DNA from 2 places in the Sphingomonas sp. CFBP8993 genome. Region 2 is predicted to be linked to the other one. Evidence: riboswitches for the same ligand, from Rfam matches in the RefSeq annotation. Region 2 holds a riboswitch; the other holds the start of a gene.

Region 1 (4,422 bases), on a different contig from region 2:
ACGGCTTCGAGACGAACTGGCGACGCGCCCTGAACGGCGAGAATGCCATTCGCGAGATCGACAGCGACATCGGAAATATAGCGGACGGCACGGGCATGACCGGGGTGGCGGCCTGGATCGAGAAGGCGGTCGTGGAGGTCGCCATGCCGGAGCGAAACCTGCGTCGCCTCGGACGGCTGGACCCGTTTTCGCGCTTCGCCGTGATTGCGGCGGACGAGGCGGTGCGGCATGCCGGGCTGGAGGACGGATCCTGGCGTTCCGACCGGACGGCCGTCATCATCGGGTGTGGCAGCAACGGCAATACCACGCTGGATCTGGCCCTTGAGTAATCCACGGTGATCGCAACCAAGTTGGCGCATGGCCATCTTATCGGCGCGACACTCGCCGCTCGCATGGGGATCGCCGTTCGCCATGTCCCCGATCGGGAACAGGGAACAGGGAACATGCTTTCTGCTGTCGATCCCGGACACGAGCCAGACGTGATGATATGTCGGAACGTTCCTTCGCATTGGGTATTGCAGCCGCGTCTGCACGCTGAGCTCTGACGGGAAAAGTCGGCTGGCTGATGGTGCCGGAAATCGCGACACGGATGCGCCCCCTAAGCGGCCAGCGCATATCTCCGGCAATGGTCGAGATAACCCGCCTCATGGCTGCCGGACAGGGACACGATGCTCTCCCACAGCCATGACGGCGTATCGAGCGTGCCGCGCCGGTCGGCCTCCAATATGGCCAACCACTCGGTACGGGTGGCGGGATCCATCTGGCGTGCATGGGCGGTGCCGACGACGAAGGCCAGATGGCGGGCGGCCCTAACCGCTTCACCGTGGCTGAACTGGTCGACTTCGAGCTTCAGGTCCTGAGGGGTAAGCTCGCGGATGAAGAGCGATCGGTCGAGCATCCGCACCGGCATCATGCGCGAGCCGAGATAGGGTGACAGGTGACGGGCCGCGGCGACGACGCGCTCGGCATCGTCGTCGGGCATGTCCGCGCCGGGGGCGGCGGGCGCGATGGGCGTGGTCGCTTCCTTCAGGTCGACCAGCGCATAGCTCCATCGGCCCTTGCGCGTCTTGAGCGCCACGATCGCGGCATAGCGCAGCAGGCCGAGCGAACTGCACCCCTTCATCCAATAGGCAGCATCGACCAGCCGTACCTCGCGATCCTTCGGCTTGCCTTGGAGCGACAGGATCATCGCGCCGACATGCTTTTCGGCGAATAGGGTGGTCAGTGCCTCGCGTTCTTCCGCTGACAGCTCCCAGAATTTCTTGCCGAGCGGGATGCGGGGTTCGACGGCATCGAGCCGTTCCTTCGCCAAATGACGCCACCGCCGCCCCAGCGCCGCTCGCTCGACACTGCGAACGATGTCCGACTCCACGCCGGGGACGCCGCTGGTCGGGTCGTGGATGGCGGCGGCATAGCCGTCGATCATCTCTTCCATCATGCGCATCGTCACGACGCCGGGCAGGTCGGAGCCGCGTGCCGCCGTGGCCAGGGACAGGCCCAGCCGGATCAGGTCATGCGCAGGATTGCCGATCACCGCCTGATCGAGATCGCGAATCTGGATTTCCACCGAGCCCTGGCCATTGGCGATGGGCCCCAGATTGCCGAGATGGCAATCACCGCAAATCCAGATCGCCGGGCCCGTCGGCACCCGACGCGACACCGGCGACGCCGCCAGCCATTCATAGAATTTCGCCGTATTGCCGCGCACATAGGCATGGGGAGATTGCGCCATCTTCAACGTACGTCGGGCTTCCAGCATGGCATTACGATCGGCGGGGTTGGGCATGAACGGTTCCGACCTTCGGGGTGGACAATGTCGCTTCAACGTCGATCGCACCGGAAAGTAACAAAACATTGCTGGTGAGGGGCGGAGCGAGTTGCGTGAGGTGCAGTGGTTTAAACATTTCCGCCACTTCGTACCCGCTACGACTGACGCACAGCCCAATTCACCGGCTTCGTCACCTCGCCTCCTCAGAAGTTGTCGCTGCAAAAGTCGGGACGTTGCTCAAAAACATCGCCCACCGGGGTGGGAGGGATCAGTTTCGCAAGGGTATGCCAGGGGAGGTGGAAGGAAGAAAAATCGATCCGCCCCAATGTGGGGTGGTGGCCCTGTCACGATAACCATTTGCACCCCGGCCAGAAGCGCCTAGACGGCCCCATCCCCGGGGGGCCGCTGATGCGCGGTTGAGAGGTGGGCAGCAGCCCATGACCCGCTGAACCTGATCCGGTTTGTACCGGCGTAGGGAGGGTTGGTGGCTCGTCCGTCGTCCCTCCGTGTGAAGTGGACGTAAGAGACGATGCCGGTTGTGAATTCGCGCGATCCCATGACGATCCGCAATGGACTTTTGATGCTGTCGGCCGCGTGGGTGGTCCTGCCCAGCGCCGCCTCTGCCCAGCAGGCTCCGCAAAGCCCCGCCGATATCCGCGTGATCGGCCACCGCGATCCCGAAGGCCTGCTGCCCGACCAGACCGAGCCCCGGGCGGTGAGCGAGGTGGGCCCGGACTTCATCGTCAAGCAGGCGCCGACGCTGAACGCCTTCCAGCTCGTGAACCTGCTGCCGGGGGCGAACCTCGCCTCCAGCGACCCCTATGGCCTGTCGACCAGTTCGAGCCTGACTCTGCGGGGTCTGGGCCAGGATCAGATCGCCGTGGTGATGGAGGGCGCGCCGCAGAACGATATCGGCTATTATTATGCCTATCCGTCGCAATTCGCCGATACCGAAAATCTGCGCCGGATCGCGCTCGCACCAGGGTCGGTGGATATCGATGCGCCGACGGTGGTGGGGGCGGGCGGTCTTCTGTCCCTGTCGCTCGACGATCCCAAGGCGACGCGGGGTGTGCTCGCCGATCTCTCGCTCGGGTCCTCCGCCATGCGGCGCGTCTTTGCGCGGGTCGATACGGGGACGATCGGGAATAGCGGGCTGAAGGCGTTTCTGTCCTATTCGAACACCCGTGCCGACAACTGGCGCGGGGCCGGGTTCGATACGCGCCAGCATGTCGACGCCAAGCTGCTGCGCGAATGGGGGAATGGCAACCGCGCCAGCCTGGCGCTGTCGTACAACGACGCCAACTCCTCCAGCTACCCCAGCCCGACCCTGGCCGACTGGCAGGCGCAGGGGCGCAAGTTCAACTATGACGCGGCCTATACGCCGGGAAATACCCGGTACTGGGAATTGTACCGCGCGCCGTTCCGCAACCTCTATGCCTCGGCACCGATCCATCTGGTCCTGACCGACCGGCTGACGCTCGACACCACGACCTATCTCCAGTTCGGCTACGGCAATTCGCCCTATGGCACCCAGCTGGCGACCACCGGCAATTTCCTGGGCAACCAGCAACTCGCCGATCCGATCGCATTGCCGGGGGCCGTGAATGGCGTGGCCACCGTGCTGGGCAACTATACCGGCGATCAGATGCGTGCGGGCCAGGTCGCCAAGCTGACCTTGCAGGCGGGCGTCCACCGGCTGACCGCCGGGCTGTGGTTCGACTATGGCACCGACCGCGTGACGCAGACTTACGGCGCGGTCGGGTCCGATGGCCGTCCGGCCGACCCCTGGGGCTATCCCAGCCGGGCGATCCGCACCGCCGATGGCCGCCTGCTCGCCTATGAGAACCAGCGGACCGTCACGGTGACGAAAAGCGTCTTTGTCGCGGACAGCATCGCGCTGACCCCGCTTCTGACCGTCGATATCGGGTTCAAGGGCGTCAACCTGCTGCGCAACGGTCGCAACTTCCTGCCGGGCCCGCAGGACCGGGTGCGCCGCAACAGCTTCGTCCCCTTGCCGCAGGCCGCCGTCCGTTATGCGATCGACGACCGGCAGCAACTGTTCGCCAACATCGCCACCCATTTCCGCACGCCCAACGAGTTCACGCTCTATAACAGCTATTATGAGGGGGCGATCTCGACGCAGGGGACCGATCGGCTGAAGAACGAGTATTCGGTCTCGCAGGAGGTCGGCTATCGCTATATCGGCCCCAATCTCTCCGCCTCGGTGACGGGTTTCCACTACAAGTTCCGCAACCGCCAACTGGCGACGGTGGTCGACAATGGCGGCGCGCTGGTCAACTCGACGCTGAACGCCGGGGGGCAGACCTCCTACGGTGTCGATGGCGAAATCGACTATCGCCCGGCCAAGGGTGTCAGCCTCTATGTCTCGGGCGAGTATCTGCGGGCGCGGATCGACGACGATCTGCCGGTCGGCGCGGACTTCCTGCCGACGCGGGGCAAGCGCGCGGTGTCCAGCCCGACGCTCCAGCTTGGCGGCGGCGGCACCTATGACGACGGGCACCTGTTCGGCAGCATCGCGGGCAAATATGTCGGTCGCCAATATGCGACCTTTACGAACGACGAGAGCATAAAGGGTTATGCGACGCTGGACCTGTCGATCGGTGTCCATCTGGCTGACTGGCTGGACGGCAAGC
Region 2 (4,422 bases):
CTGCTTCGCGGCAAATTCCCGAACCTCCTGCGTGATCTTCATCGAGCAGAATTTCGGGCCGCACATCGAACAGAAATGCGCGGTCTTGGCGCCCTCCGCCGGGAGCGTCTGGTCGTGGTAGGATTCCGCCGTGTCGGGGTCGAGCGACAGGTTGAACTGGTCGCGCCAGCGGAACTCGAAGCGGGCGCGGCTCAGCGCGTCGTCGCGCATCTTGGCGGCCGGATGCCCCTTGGCCAGGTCGGCGGCGTGGGCGGCCAGCTTGTAGGTCACCACGCCGACCTTCACGTCGTCGCGGTCGGGCAGGCCCAGATGCTCCTTGGGCGTGACGTAGCAGAGCATCGCCGTGCCGTACCAGCCGATCATCGCGGCACCGATGCCGCTGGTGATATGGTCGTATCCCGGCGCGATATCGGTGGTCAGCGGCCCGAGGGTGTAGAAGGGCGCCTCGCCGCACGCCTCCAGCTGCTTTTCCATATTCTGCTTGATCTTGTGCATCGGCACATGGCCGGGGCCCTCGATCATCACCTGTACGTCCTGCTCCCAGGCGCGCTTGGTCAGTTCGCCCAGCGTGTACAGCTCGGCGAACTGCGCCTCGTCATTGGCGTCGGCGATTGCGCCGGGGCGCAGGCCGTCGCCCAGCGAATAGGCGATGTCATAGGCCTTCATGATCTCGGTGATCTCGTCGAAGCGTTCGTAGAGGAACGACTCCTTGTGATGCGCCAGGCACCATTTCGCCATGATCGATCCGCCGCGCGACACGATGCCGGTGACGCGCTTGGCGGTCATCGGGATATAGGGCAGGCGGACGCCGGCATGGATGGTGAAATAGTCGACGCCCTGCTCGGCCTGTTCGATCAGCGTGTCGCGGAAGATCTCCCAGGTCAGTTCCTCGGCGATGCCGCCGACCTTTTCCAGCGCCTGATAGATGGGGACGGTGCCGATCGGCACGGGCGAGTTGCGGATGATCCATTCGCGCGTGTCGTGGATGTTGCGCCCCGTCGACAGGTCCATGACCGTGTCCGCACCCCAGCGGATCGACCAGACCAGCTTGTCGACCTCGGACGCCACGTTGCTGGCGACCGCCGAATTGCCGATATTGGCGTTGATCTTGACCAGGAAGTTGCGGCCGATCGCCATCGGCTCGGATTCGGGGTGGTTGATGTTGTTGGGAATGATCGCCCGGCCGCGCGCCACTTCGTCGCGGACGAATTCGGGCGTCACGTAGTCGGGGATTTCCGCGCCGAAGCTCTCACCGTCGCGGACATATTCGCGGAGCATCTCGCGGCCCAGATTCTCGCGGGTTGCGACATATTCCATCTCGGGCGTGATGATGCCTCGGCGGGCATAGTGCATCTGGCTGACGTTCGTGCCCGCACGCGCGCGCAGCGGCCGGTTCAGCCCGGTGCGCGGGAATTGCGGCACGCCGCCCGACCGGTCGGGGCCGAGCTGACCATTGTCCTCGGGACGGAGTTCGCGGCCGTCATAGGCCTCGACATCGCCGCGCCCCTCGATCCAGTCGCGGCGGATCTGCGGCAGGCCCGCCATGATGTCGATACGCGCGGTCGGATCGGTATAGGGACCGCTGGTGTCGTACACGCGCAGCGGCGGCTCGCCAGATGACGGGTCGAGATGGATTTCACGCATCGCGACGCCCAGCGGGCCGACATGAATCTTCTTGGAACCACGAATGGGGCCGGTGGTCACGCCAATCTCGGCCTTTGCGGGGATATCTGCCATAGTCCACTCCATGCGGAGGAAACGGACCATGAGAGATGGGGCCGCTCCCTCCCTACGCCGGTGTCAGCCGGATCAGGTTCAGCGGGTCAGGGGCTCTTGCCCCCCTCTCAAGCGCAGGCCAGCGCTCCCCCGGGGATGCCACCGTCATAATCGAGTTCGCGGCGGATAAGAAGGGGTTTTGCGGTCATCCTGTCCGCTCCGCCCCGGACAAGAAGAACCCCGACCGGTCAGGGGACTGGAAACCGATCGGGGCAAGGGCCCCTTGGGAGGAATAGGGCTCGGGGCCTGCATCGGGTCGGTGGGCCTGCCCTTCCCTCTTGGGAAAAGGAAAAGCCCACCGCCCATGTCGCCCCGTATCAGCCGCTGGCGGCGCTGGTGCGCACGTTGCCGTTCAGGCCGTTGGGGAAGAAGCCGCCGCCGGTCACCGCCGCCTTGTTCAGATACACGACGTTCAGCACCTGCTGCGGCGTGCGGACAAAGGCGATCGCGTTGGAATCGGCGGGGACGATGTTGGCCGTCTGGGTGCCGTTCACCGTCGCCACGATGCCCTGGTCGAGATCGGTCGACCCGTCCAGGCTGTCGCGCGCGTCGGAGATCTGGCCCGCCGCGGTGATCAGCGACGCATTGCTCAGCCCCTTGCGATACAGGACCGAGCGGACCAGGCCCGCATGATAGGCCTCGGCCGCATGGATGCCCGCCGCCGCCTCGATGAAGGTCTTGTTGGTCAGCAGGGCAACGCCGCCCATATAGGCGGTCACCCCGACGTCCTCGAAGATATAGGCCGCGAGCAGGAAGTTCTCGTCCGAGGCATAAGGGTCGAAGGTGCCGGTCGACGACACGACACCGGCCGCGCGGGCCGCCGCCGTGAAGGCGCCGTTGGCATCGCCCGACAGGTTCAGCGCGGGCTGCGCCACCGCTGACGATCCCAGCGCGCTGCGCAGGAAGTTGACGTGCGCAATCTCGTCATAGGCGATCTCACGCGCATATTGCGCGACGATCGGATCCTGGAACGCGACCTGGCGCGGCTGTCCGCTGGTGCTGGTCACGACGGCGCCCTGCGTGCCGACACCGCTCTGCAGCGCGCTGTTGATACCCGTGCCGAAGGCGGCATAGCTGTAGAACTGCGCTTCGAGATATTCGAGCTGAAGCGCGAAGTTCAGCACGTCGGCATCGGTGACCGATCCGGTCGCGGCGGCAGTCGGCGTCGGGGTCGGCACGACGATGACATTGTCGTCGTCGTTGTTACAGGCACCCAGCATGGCCAGGCCACCCACGGCCCCCGCACCGGCGGCCATGCGCATGAAACGGCGGCGATCGGACCGGCGCTTGGCCGAGGCCTCTTCGATCACATCGAGAATGAAGCGTTCTTCGCTCATGATGAAAATCCTCTCCAGAGGAGGAAAAAGGGGATCAGTTCGCCGCGCTGGCGCGCACGTTGCCGTTGACGCCGGCGGGGAAGAACCCACCCAGCGTGACGGACGCACGGTTCAGATAGACGATGTTGAGGACCTGGCCCGGCGTGCGGCTGTACGCGATGCCATTGGTATCGAGCGGCACGATGTTGGACACCAGCTGGCCGTTGATCGTCTGGGCGGCGATGCCCTGATCGAGGTCGCTCGTGCCGTCCAGGCTGTCGCGCGCGTCGGAAATCTGCCCGGCGGCGGTGATCAGCGCAGGCGTCTGCATTCCCTTGGCATAGAGCGCACCGCGCACCATCGCGGCATGATATGCCTCGACCGCCAGGATACCGGCGGCGGCCTGGAGGAAGGTCTTGTTGCTGATCAGCGGCGAGGCGCCCTTGTAGGCGGTCACGCCGACATCCTCGAAGATATAGGCGCCGAGAAGGAAATTCTCGTCCGAGGCATAAGGGTCGAAGGTGCCGGTGGACGACACGACCCCGGCCGCACGCGCCGCCGCCGTGAAGGCGCCATCGGCATCGCCGGAGATGTTGATCGCGGGCTGCGCGACCGCCGCCGTGCCGAGCGCGGTGCGCAGGAAGGCGACATGCGCCGCCTCGTCCGCTGCGATCTCCTGGGCGTACCGGGCGACGACCGGATCGGTGAAGTTCACCTTGCGACCGCCGGTCACCGCGCCTTGCGTACCCGTACCGGTCAGCTGGCTTGAGGCGAGCCCCGTGCCGTTGGCCGCGAAGGCATAGAATTGCGCTTCGAGATATTCGAGGTTCAGCGCGAAGTTCAGGACATCGGCGTCGGTTACGGTCGATTGGGCCCCGGCCTTGCTGGCCAGGGTGAAGGCGGTGACGCCTGCCGCCGCCGCTCCCATCGCTGTCTTGAAGAAATCCCGCCGCTGGTTGCGGCGCTCAACTCGCGCATCCAAGGCGTCGAGCAGCTGTTCGCTTTCAGTCATCATGCTCCTCCCGGTCAGGAACCATGAAGAGTTATCCGTCGTTTCGTAACCGACTTACAAACTCTTCACAGGGCGAAGCACAAGGTCTGTTTTTAAGAAGCCTTGGCCCAGCCAGCTTCTCGAACGTCCAAAATTTCAAAAAGACGCCTAAATTTAATCAAAATTACTTTTGGTTTATTTCGGTAAGCCAGAACGGTCATGGCGCGGGACGAACCGATTGCGCTTCGGCCAGATAGACCGAGAACAGCTGATCCGGGTCCGTCCAGTCCATGATCGGGGTCCAGCCCCCGGCGCGCAGCAGGATCTTGGCGTCGCGCG

Evidence for each region. Region 2 has a riboswitch for thiamine pyrophosphate ahead of thiC (phosphomethylpyrimidine synthase ThiC). Riboswitches for the same ligand answer to the same signal wherever they lie in the genome.
Region 1: another riboswitch for thiamine pyrophosphate. It lies ahead of SOM26_RS00945 (TonB-dependent receptor); the one in region 2 lies ahead of thiC (phosphomethylpyrimidine synthase ThiC).

What each region holds. Positions count from the first base shown of each region.
Region 1 is NZ_JAXCWU010000001.1:213,076-217,497, forward strand. Features, by position in the region: gene SOM26_RS00935 (beta-ketoacyl synthase N-terminal-like domain-containing protein) at 1-329, shown strand, start outside; gene SOM26_RS00940 (DUF2252 family protein) at 599-1,786, opposite strand; TPP riboswitch at 2,154-2,263, shown strand; gene SOM26_RS00945 (TonB-dependent receptor) at 2,325-4,422, shown strand, end outside.
Region 2 is NZ_JAXCWU010000005.1:286,183-290,604, reverse strand. Features, by position in the region: gene thiC (phosphomethylpyrimidine synthase ThiC) at 1-1,737, opposite strand, end outside; TPP riboswitch at 1,783-1,873, opposite strand; gene SOM26_RS12455 (ferritin-like domain-containing protein) at 2,094-3,113, opposite strand; gene SOM26_RS12450 (ferritin-like domain-containing protein) at 3,148-4,104, opposite strand; gene egtD (L-histidine N(alpha)-methyltransferase) at 4,301-4,422, opposite strand, start outside.